3 linked regions of the Beijerinckia sp. 28-YEA-48 genome follow. The protein of the gene in region 2 interacts with the protein of the main gene of each other region in a pairwise test. Links are inferred from orthologs where the notes say so. Each region holds a gene or a part of one and is shown on either strand. Other genes may lie near its edges.

Region 1 (3,099 bases), 760 kb from region 2 along the record:
CAGGCCCTGGGCTGCAGCGAGCTTGAAGAAATGGCGCACGAGATCGGGAATGTCCTCGGCCCGTTCGCGCAGCGGCGGCAAGCGCAGCGGCACGACATTAAGACGGAAGAACAGATCCTCGCGGAACAGGCCCTGCTGGATGAGAACGCGCAGATCCTTATTGGTGGCCGCGACGATGCGGACATTGGTCTTGATCGGCGTGCGCCCGCCCACCGTCGTATATTCGCCCTGCTGCAACACGCGCAGCAACCGCGTCTGCGCCTCCATCGGCATATCGCCGATCTCGTCGAGGAAGAGCGTGCCGCCTTCAGCCTGTTCGAAACGTCCGACCGACCGGGCGTTGGCGCCAGTGAAAGCGCCGCGCTCGTGGCCGAACAATTCGCTTTCGATCAGATCGCGCGGGATCGCCGCCATATTGATGGCGACGAACGGCCCGTTGCGGCGCTTGCCGTAATCGTGCAGCGCGCGCGCCACCAGCTCTTTGCCGGTGCCGGACTCGCCGTTGATCATCACCGTCAGATCGGTCTGCATCAACCGCGCCAAGGTGCGGTAGATTTCCTGCATGGCCGGCGAACGGCCGACCAACGGCATGCCTTCCATTTCTTCCGGCGTTTCCCGCGCCGGCTTCGTCTTTGGTTCGCTCATCGCCCGACCGACGATGGCAACGAGATCCTTCAGATCGAAAGGCTTGGGCAGATAGTCATAGGCCCCGCGCTCGGAGGCACGGATCGCGGTCATGAATGTATTCTGCGCGCTCATCACGATGATCGGCAGTTCGGGACGCATCTTCTTGATACGCGGTAAGAGATCGAAGGCGTTCTCGTCGGGCATCACCACGTCGGTGATCACGAGATCGCCCTCTCCCGCCTGCACCCAGCGCCACAAGGTCGATGCATTGCCTGTCACCCGCACCTCGTAACCGGCGCGTGAAAGGGCCTGGCTCAACACCGTTCGGATTGCGGTGTCGTCGTCTGCTACTAGGATATTCCCGGTCGCCATCAAGGCCTTGTCCTCATAAGTCCGGGCCCCTCAACTAAGGCTCGGAATGCCGCCCGTCCTGCTGCGCGTACACAGGCATCAGGACCCTGAAGGTCGTTCGGCGCGGCTGCGGATCGCATTCGACAATCCCGCCGTGATCCCGAACGATTTTCGCTACCAGTGCAAGTCCGAGGCCAGTTCCTGATGCTTTGTTGGTCACAAACGGGTCGAACAGGTGTTCAGAGATTTCCGGAGCAACCCCAGGCCCGTTGTCGCGGACACAGAACTCCAACGGCAGAGCTACGCTCGTTCCCGCGCCTTGGCCGCGAATACGCACCCCAGGCCGGTAAGCCGACATCAATTCGATTTCGCCCTCGATGGCATGTTCGCCAATCGCTTCAGCGGCATTCTTCACCAGATTCAGGAAAATCTGGATCAATTGATCGCGATTGGCGAAAACCGGCGGCAGCGACGGGTCGAAATTCTCAACAAAGCGGATGTGGCGGGCGAAACCGGCCTGCGCCACCCGTTTCACATGGTCGAAGACCATATGGATATTGACCGCTTCGCGTTCGATCGGCCGGCCGTCGGAAAAAGCCTCCATACGATCGACCAACTTCACGATCCGGTCGGTTTCCTCGCAGATCAGCCGAGTCAGCGCCCGCCCCTCATCCTCAAGGTCGGTTTCCAGCAGCTGAGCTGCCCCGCGGATGCCCGAAAGCGGATTTTTGATCTCATGGGCCAGCATGGCCCCCAACGCCGTGATCGATCGGGCGGCGCCGCGATGGGTCATTTGCCGATCCATCTTGTCGGCGATTGTCCGTTCTTGAAGCATAATGACTATTTTTTCATCATCATCGCTGAGCGGGCCGGCGTGAATATCGACAATCCGCTCAATCCCGAGGCGCGGATTGCCGATCTCGACGCGATATTCGTTGACGACTGAACCACGCCGACGCACGTCGTCGATCAGCGCCAGAACCGGCGAGCGCGGCGGCAGCAGATCGGCGATCTTGCTGCGCAGGAGATGCGCCGCGCCAAGCTCGAAGAACTGCTCTGCGGCATTGTTCAGATCAAGCACTTCGCCCGACCGGTTGATGCAGAGCACCGGGTACGGCAGGGCGTTCAGGATCAGCTCGGAGAAAGCGCCAGCCCGCCCCATTTCCCGATCGGCTCTCATTCCATCATCCATGGTTCATCCGTGAAGTCGTCATCAGGCAGCGGCGGCGACGAGAGAAGTCTCGAACGCGCGCCGCAAAAGCTCTTCCGCCTCGGCGGCATTGTCGGTCGTCACCAGTTGCAGCCGCAGCGCCTCCGGCGCGCCCGCATGCTGCGCATAGGCGGAAAGATGTTTGCGGGCATGGCGAAGGCCGGTTCGCGGCCCCATCGTCGCCAAGAGGGTCTGCAAGTGCTCGACGGCTGCCGCGGCCTTCGCTTCCACCGCAATGTCCTGCGGCTCCCGCCCTGCCAGACCGGCGGCGATCTCGCCGACCAGCCAGGGGCGACCAACGGCGCTGCGGCCGATCATCACCGCATCGGCGCCCGATGCCGCCAGCATGGCCCGGGCATCATCCAGGCCGTCGCAATCGCCATTGGCGACCAGAGGCACCGAAATCGCCTCGCGCACCGGCGCGATGGCGCTCCAGTCGGCGCGGCCCTTGTAGAACTGCTGACGGGTGCGGCCGTGGACGGTGATCAGCTTCACGCCAGCCGCTTCTGCACGGCGCGCCAGTTCCGGCGCGTTCAACGCGTCGGCATCCCAGCCAAGCCGCATTTTCAGAGTGACAGGAATGCGGACGGCGTTGACCGTGGCCTCGATCAAGCCGAGCGCCAGGTCGAGATCGCGCATTAGCGCCGAGCCGGCATAGCCGCCGGTGACCCGCTTGGCCGGGCAACCCATATTGATATCGACCGCCTCGGCGCCGGACGCTTCCGCCAGCCGCGCCGCCTCGCCCATCCAATAGGGCTGACAACCGGCGATCTGGACGATGTGGGGTTTTACACCCTCGCCCTCGGCGCGCAGCCGGCTCTCCTCATCGCCGCGCACGTAGTCATCGGACGCCACCATTTCCGATACGACCGCGCTGGCGCCAAAGCGCATGGCGACGCGCCGCATACCGA
Region 2 (2,962 bases):
TGAGGTTCTCAAGCGCTTCGCGCAGCGAGCCGCACACCGTCGGGATCTTCTTCAGTTCCTTCGGCGGCAGGTCGTAGAGATCCTTGTCCATGGCCGCGCCCGGATCGATCTTGTTGGCGATGCCATCGAGACCGGCCATCAGCAGAGCCGCGAAGGCGAGGTAGGGGTTCGCCATCGGATCGGGGAAGCGCACTTCAACGCGCTTGGCCTTCGGGTTTGTCGTCCACGGAATACGGCACGAAGCGGAGCGGTTGCGCGCCGAGTAGGCGAGCAGCACGGGGGCTTCATAGCCGGGGACCAGACGCTTGTAGGAGTTGGTCGACGGGTTGGTGAAGGCGTTCAGCGCCTTGGCGTGCTTGATGATGCCACCGATGTAGTAGAGGCAATCCTGCGACAGGCCGGCATATTTGTCGCCCGCGAACACCGGCTTGCCGGCCTTCCAGATCGACTGATGCACATGCATGCCCGAGCCGTTGTCGCCGAAGATCGGCTTCGGCATGAACGTCGCCGTCTTGCCGTAGCTCTGCGCCACCTGATGGATGCAGTACTTATAGATCTGCATGTGGTCGGCCATGGTGATCAGCGTGTCGAACTTCATACCGAGTTCGTGCTGAGCGGACGCCACTTCGTGGTGATGCTTCTCAACCTTGACGCCCATTTGGGCCATGGCGGAGAGCATTTCGCCGCGCATGTCCTGCGCCGAATCCTGCGGCGGAACCGGGAAGTAGCCGCCCTTGGTGCGGATGCGGTGGCCGAGGTTGCCGCCTTCGTAGTCGGTGTCGCCGTTGGAGGGCAGTTCCGACGAGTCGAGCTTGAAGCCCGTGTTGTAGGGCTCGGACGCGAAGCGCACGTCGTCGAACACGAAGAATTCGGCTTCCGGGCCGAAATAGCAGGTGTCACCGACGCCTTGCGACTTCATGTGGGCCATCGCCTTCTTGGCGATGCCGCGCGGGTCGCGGTTGTAGGGTTCGCCCGTCGACGGCTCAAGCACGTCGCAGGTGATGACCATGGTCGGCGCGGCGAAGAACGGGTCCATCGTCGCACTGGTCGGATCCGGCATCAGGGTCATGTCGGATTCATTGATCGCCTTCCAGCCGGCGATCGACGAACCGTCGAACATCGTGCCTTCCGAGAACATTTCCTCGTCGACGAGACCTGGGTCGAAAGTGACGTGCTGCCACTTGCCACGCGGGTCGGTAAAACGCAGATCGACGAATTTCACGTCGTTATCTTTGATCGCCTTAAGGACGTCCTTGGCGGTCTTCATGTCTGGGCCTTTCTACACTTGCTAGGGTCGTTCGGTGGGGTGCTGGAGGAATCTAGGAAGATGTCAAATTGCATCCGTGCCGGTTTCACCGGTGCGGATGCGGACAGCCCCCTCGATATTGGATACAAAAATCTTGCCATCGCCAATCCGGCCGGTCTGGGCGGCCTTGCGGATAGCTTCTACGGCACGATCGAGCATTTCGTCAGCCAGGACGATCTCGATTTTCACTTTGGGCAGGAAGTCGACGACATATTCGGCACCGCGATAGAGCTCGGTGTGGCCCTTCTGTCGGCCAAAACCCTTGGCTTCGGTGACGGTAATGCCTTGCAAGCCAGCTTCCTGGAGGGCTTCTTTCACCTCGTCCAGTTTGAACGGCTTGATAATCGCCTCGATCTTTTTCATGCGCTCCCGCTGCTCCCGGTGGTGGCCCGTGCGTGGGTCGGCCGTATGACCGCATTCCGACGGGCTATTAGCACCTGCTGTGCCAAGATTCTATCCAGCCACCCCCAGCAATTAAGGGGATAATGGCTGGATTTATTCGGGTTCCGCTCCTCCGCACAAGTGTTGCACAAAGGTTGCGCATTTGCTGCCTAATTATTGATCATATCACTGCCGAGGATTTGGTCAGTGCGGCTGTTGATCACGGTTTGCCTTTGGCGACCGGCTGCCCGCGCGATGCCCATTCGGTCCACGAACCGTCGTAAAGCTTCGGCTGCGGTTTGCCGGCGACCGCGAGCGCCAGATTGGCGATGGCGGCCGAGACGCCGGAGCCGCAGCTGGTGATCAGGGCCTCGTCCGGATTGATCCCGGCGTCGTGGAAGGCTTTCAGCAGCTCTTCCTTGGATTTAAGCGCACCATTGGCGACCAGTTCGGTGGTCGGCAGGTTGCGGGCGCCGGGCATATGGCCGGAGGGCAGGCCAGGGCGGGGTTCCGGCGTTTCGCCGGTGAAGCGCCCGGCGGCGCGCACGTCGAGCACCTGGGCCGAGTTGTCCTGCAGCGCCGCCGCCACGTCCGCCATGTGCGCCACCCCGTCTTTATTCAGGGTTGCCGTGAAGGCGCCGGTGTGACGTTGGGCCACGCCCTGTTCAACCGGCCGTCCCTCGGTTTTCCAACGCGGCAGGCCGCCGTCGAGCACATGCACCTTGCGCGCGCCAAACAGGCGGAACATCCACCAGACGCGCGGCGCCGAGAACAGGCCGCCGCCGTCATAGACGACGATGTCGTCATCGGTATTGACCCCCAGGCCCGCCGCCGCCTGCGCGAAGCCGGTCGGGTCCGGCAGCATGTGCGGCAGGTCGCTCGATTTGTCCGAGACCTCGTCGATGTCGAAGAACACCGCCCCGGGGATATGACCCGCCGCATATTCGGCTTTGCCGTCGCGGTTCGCCGCCGGCAGGTACCAGGAGGCATCGACAATGCTCAGGCCTGCCGTTCCCAGCCGGTCCGCCAGCCAGGCGGTCGAGACGATCGGAGCGCTGGCCTGGGATGCTGAATCATTCATGAACAGTCCTCGTCAAATTTAACGAAATATTTGCCATGTGCATCCTCGCACATCGGCAATCCATCGGCCAGCTAGGGTGACCTCATCGGACTTGAGGAGGCTCACATGGGACGCACGCATAGCCAGAGCAATATCGGTGGTTTGTTCGCCTTCGGCCTGTGGGCCGGCGCCTTCATCTGGTTCATCGCCGTCGT
Region 3 (3,565 bases), 900 kb from region 2 along the record:
ACGCCGTAGACGCGCGAATCGGCGATTTCCTTTTCGGTGCGGCGGCGCAGATTTTCCATCTCCGCCAGGGTGCGCAGGGTACGATCCTTCAGCTCGGCGTTTTCCGCCGTCAGCTTTTCCAGCACGACGAACGGATCGGGCTGCATGGCTTCCGGATTCATCTGGTCCTGCGGTTCCTCGCCCGGCACAGCCGGGTTCGTCTGGGGATCAGTCATAGCACTCTCAAAATGAGGGAATTTCACCCCGATATCGGGGTCCTGAGCCGAAAAATCAAGCTCCAGCTGCTTCCGATGCGGCTTTCCGGCCGCCAGAACGATTTCCGGCCTCCGTCGCGCCAAGAATTTCGGTCAATTGCCTGCGAATAGCCGCCTGACGACTGGCATTGGTGATTTTCAGGCCGGTGAGGTCGGTCACGTAGAACGCGTCCACCGCCTTCTCGCCGAAGGTGACGACGTGGGCCGAGCCAATGTTAAGGTTGAGGCTCGACAGTTGCGACGTGAGTTCGAACAAGAGGCCCGGACGGTCGAGGCCCGAGACCTCCAGAACCGTGAACTGGTTCGACAAAGTGTTATCGATGACGACTTCCGGCTCGATGCGGAACGCCTTCTCGCGGCTCTTTGGCGCCTCGCTTTTTTCCGCCACGACCTGGCCAAGACGAATCTCGCCGCGCAGCGCCTTCTCGATGGTGGCGGCAACGCGCGAGGCGCGGCGCAACTCATCAGTGTCATCATCGAAGGCGCGACGGATGGAGATGGAGTCGAGCGCCAGCCCATCGGTCGTGGTGAAAATCTGCGCGTCGACGATGTTGGCGCCTGACACGGCGCAAGCCCCCGCTATGATCGACAGCAGGCGCGGATGATCCGGCGCCACCACCGTCAGTTCGGTCACGCCAGTGAATTTCTCGGTGGTATATTCGGTGGCCAGCGAACGCAGTTCGACCTCGCACAGGCGCAGCAGATTGGCGTGCCTGACCATGTGCTTGAGATCGACCTTCAGCCAATAGGGCTGATAGTGGCGGGCGGCATAGGCTTCGAAATCGGGATCGGACCACAACAGCGCGCGGCGCAATTCGTCCTGCGCGATGGCGACGCGCTGCTTGCGATCGATGGCTGAATGGCCGCCGGACAGCACCGGCTCGGCTTCCCAATAGAGCGTGCGCAGAAGTTGCCCCTTCCAACCGTTCCACACACCAGGGCCAACGCCCCGGATGTCGCAGACGGTCAGCACCAGCAACATGCGCAGCCGCTCGAGCGTCTGGATCGGCTTGGCGAAGCTTTCGATGGTGCCGCGATCGGACAGGTCGCGCCCTTGGGCGACGTTCGACATGTCGAGATGATGCTCGATCAGCCAGGCGACATTGTCGGTCTCCGCTGGCGTCAGCCCCAGCCGCGGACATAGTTTGCGCGCCACCTGCGCCCCGGCGATGGAATGATCCTCCGGGCGGCCCTTGGCGATGTCGTGCAGGAATAGCGCCACATAGAGCACTTTGCGATTGTGGATGACCGGCAGAATTTCGCTGGCGACCGGATGATCCTCGACAAGCTCGCCTGACTCGATGCGCGACAGAATGCCTATACAACGGATCAGATGCTCGTCGACCGTGTAATGATGATACATATTGAACTGCATCATCGCGACGATGCGGCCGAAGTCAGGAATGAAACGGCCGAGCACGCCGGATTCGTTCATCAGGCGCAGCACCGTCTCGGGCGCATGGCGCGACATCAGGATTTCGACGAACAGCCGGTTGGCTTCGGCATCTTCGCGGACGGCGGCGTCGATGTACTTCAGCGACAGTGTCACCCGCCGCGACGCGTCCGGATGAATGGCGAGCCGGTGTTTATCGGCCAACCAGTAAAGCCGGATGAGATTGACCGGATCGGTCTCGAAGACTTTGTCATTGGCGACCGTGATGCGGTCGACCTCAATGGCGAAGCCCGGAAACTCCAACGCGTCGTTGCGGCGCCGGAACTTGCCCATAAAACGATTAAGCGTCGCGCGCGGCTTGGCCTGCCGTTCCTCAAGCGCGGCGCAGACAATGGCGGTGAGATCACCGACGTCCTTGGCGATGAGGAAGTAATGCTTCATGAAACGCTCGACATCGGACAGGCCGGCATGGGTGACATAGCCCAGCCGCTCCGCGATGTTGCGCTGATAGTCGAAGGTCAGACGTTCTTCCGAGCGGCCGGTGACGTAGTGCAGATGGCAGCGCACCCGCCACAGGAATTCTTCGCAACGGCGGAAGGTCAGGATCTCGCGTTCGGTGAACACGCCGGCGGGCACCAGCTCGGCGATGTCGCGCACGCGATAGACATATTTGGCGATCCAGAAGAGCGTGTTCAGATCACGCAGGCCGCCTTTGCCTTCCTTGACGTTCGGCTCGACGACATAGCGCGAGGCGCCGGACTTCGACAGACGCGCGTCACGCTCGGCCAGTTTCGCGGCGACGAATTCACGCGCCGTCTTGCTGACGATCTCCTTGTCGAAACGCGTGCGGAAATCCTCGAACAGACCGGCATCGCCGAGAATGAAGCGGGCCTCGTGCAGCGCGGTGCGGATGGTCATGTCGCCCATGGCCTGGCGCAGGCATTCGGCGACCGTGCGGGTGGCATGACCGACCTTCTGGCGCAGGTCCCACAGCAGATAGAGCACCGCCTCGATGACGCTCTCGCTCCAGGCGGTCTGCTTGTAGGGCAAGAGGAACAGCAAATCGATGTCGGAGCCCGGCGCCAAAGTGCCCCGGCCATAGCCGCCGACGGCGACAATGGCGATCCGCTCGGCGGTCGAGGGATTTTCCGCCGGGTACATCCAGGTGGTGACGAAATGGTGGATGGCGCGGATGATCTCATCCTCGAGCCAGCCGAGATTATGGACGCATTTGAGCCCCTGCCCGTCGATCTCGAACCAGCGCTGAATGACCGCCTGGCCGCCCGTAAGGGCTTGGCGGAGCTCTTCGAGGGCGGCGGCGCGCATGGCGCCGCGATCCGAGGATAAATCCGCCCCGATGGCATCCAGCCGGGCCTGGAGCGCGGTGTGATCGACGATGGCCGAACGCGGATGGGCGATCTTCGGCGGACGGGCGGCGCGACGGGGCGCTTCGGTCGAAACAGCTGTGAGGCTCATGGAAACCACCCATAGCACGGATGGGCCAGCGGTGCGCCAAATTTGACCGCTCGCAGCGTTTTGGAATTGCACAAAGACGCGTCAAAACAAAGATGCTGGGCAAAATCGCGTTTCTATCGAAACGTGATTTGCTCTAGCCGCCGCGTTTGCGCTCGATAGCATCCCAGAGAGCGGCGGCGAGATCAGGCCCACCGAGCTTGCGAATGGCGCGCAGGCCCGTCGGCGACGTGACGTTGATTTCGGTCAGATTGCCGTCGATGACGTCGATCCCGACGAAAATCAGGCCGCGGCGCTTCAATTCCGGCCCAATGGTCTCGCAAATTTCCCGTTCTCGCGGCGACAGATCGGTTTCGCGCGCCGCGCCGCCCCGCACCATGTTCGAGCGAATGTCGTTTTCAGCCGGCACCCGATTGACGGCGCCCATGGCGACGCCATCGACCAG

What was found.
Region 1: the proteins of BLW50_RS10050 (region 2) and BLW50_RS06375 interact in binary tests that used the Escherichia coli proteins (3 or more experiments, as listed by UniProt). The link is inferred for Beijerinckia sp. 28-YEA-48 from one-to-one orthologs.
Region 3: the proteins of BLW50_RS10050 (region 2) and BLW50_RS14415 interact in binary tests that used the Escherichia coli proteins (3 or more experiments, as listed by UniProt). The link is inferred for Beijerinckia sp. 28-YEA-48 from one-to-one orthologs.

The regions. Positions count from the first base shown.
Region 1 is NZ_FNSI01000001.1:1,360,797-1,363,895, reverse strand. What follows is about bases 97-3,041. They hold BLW50_RS06375 (two-component system sensor histidine kinase NtrB), read right to left. Parts: upstream 2,159-3,041; coding sequence 1,034-2,158; downstream 97-1,033. Other genes in these bases: dusB (tRNA dihydrouridine synthase DusB), read right to left, coding at 2,192-3,041; ntrC (nitrogen regulation protein NR(I)), read right to left, coding at 97-999. Outside these bases: more of ntrC, read right to left, coding at 1-96; more of dusB, read right to left, coding at 3,042-3,099.
Region 2 is NZ_FNSI01000001.1:2,123,469-2,126,430, reverse strand. What follows is about bases 1-2,808. They hold BLW50_RS10050 (P-II family nitrogen regulator), read right to left. Parts: upstream 1,670-2,808; coding sequence 1,331-1,669; downstream 1-1,330. Other genes in these bases: sseA (3-mercaptopyruvate sulfurtransferase), read right to left, coding at 1,908-2,768; glnA (type I glutamate--ammonia ligase), read right to left, coding at 1-1,267. UniProt on the Escherichia coli protein: P-II indirectly controls the transcription of the glutamine synthetase gene (glnA). P-II prevents NR-II-catalyzed conversion of NR-I to NR-I-phosphate, the transcriptional activator of GlnA. When P-II is uridylylated to P-II-UMP, these events are reversed.
Region 3 is NZ_FNSI01000001.1:3,025,113-3,028,677, forward strand. Bases 71-3,481 are described here. They hold BLW50_RS14415 ([protein-PII] uridylyltransferase), read right to left. Parts: upstream 3,124-3,481; coding sequence 271-3,123; downstream 71-270. Other genes in these bases: grpE (nucleotide exchange factor GrpE), read right to left, coding at 71-161; gshB (glutathione synthase), read right to left, coding at 3,257-3,481. Outside these bases: more of grpE, read right to left, coding at 1-70; more of gshB, read right to left, coding at 3,482-3,565.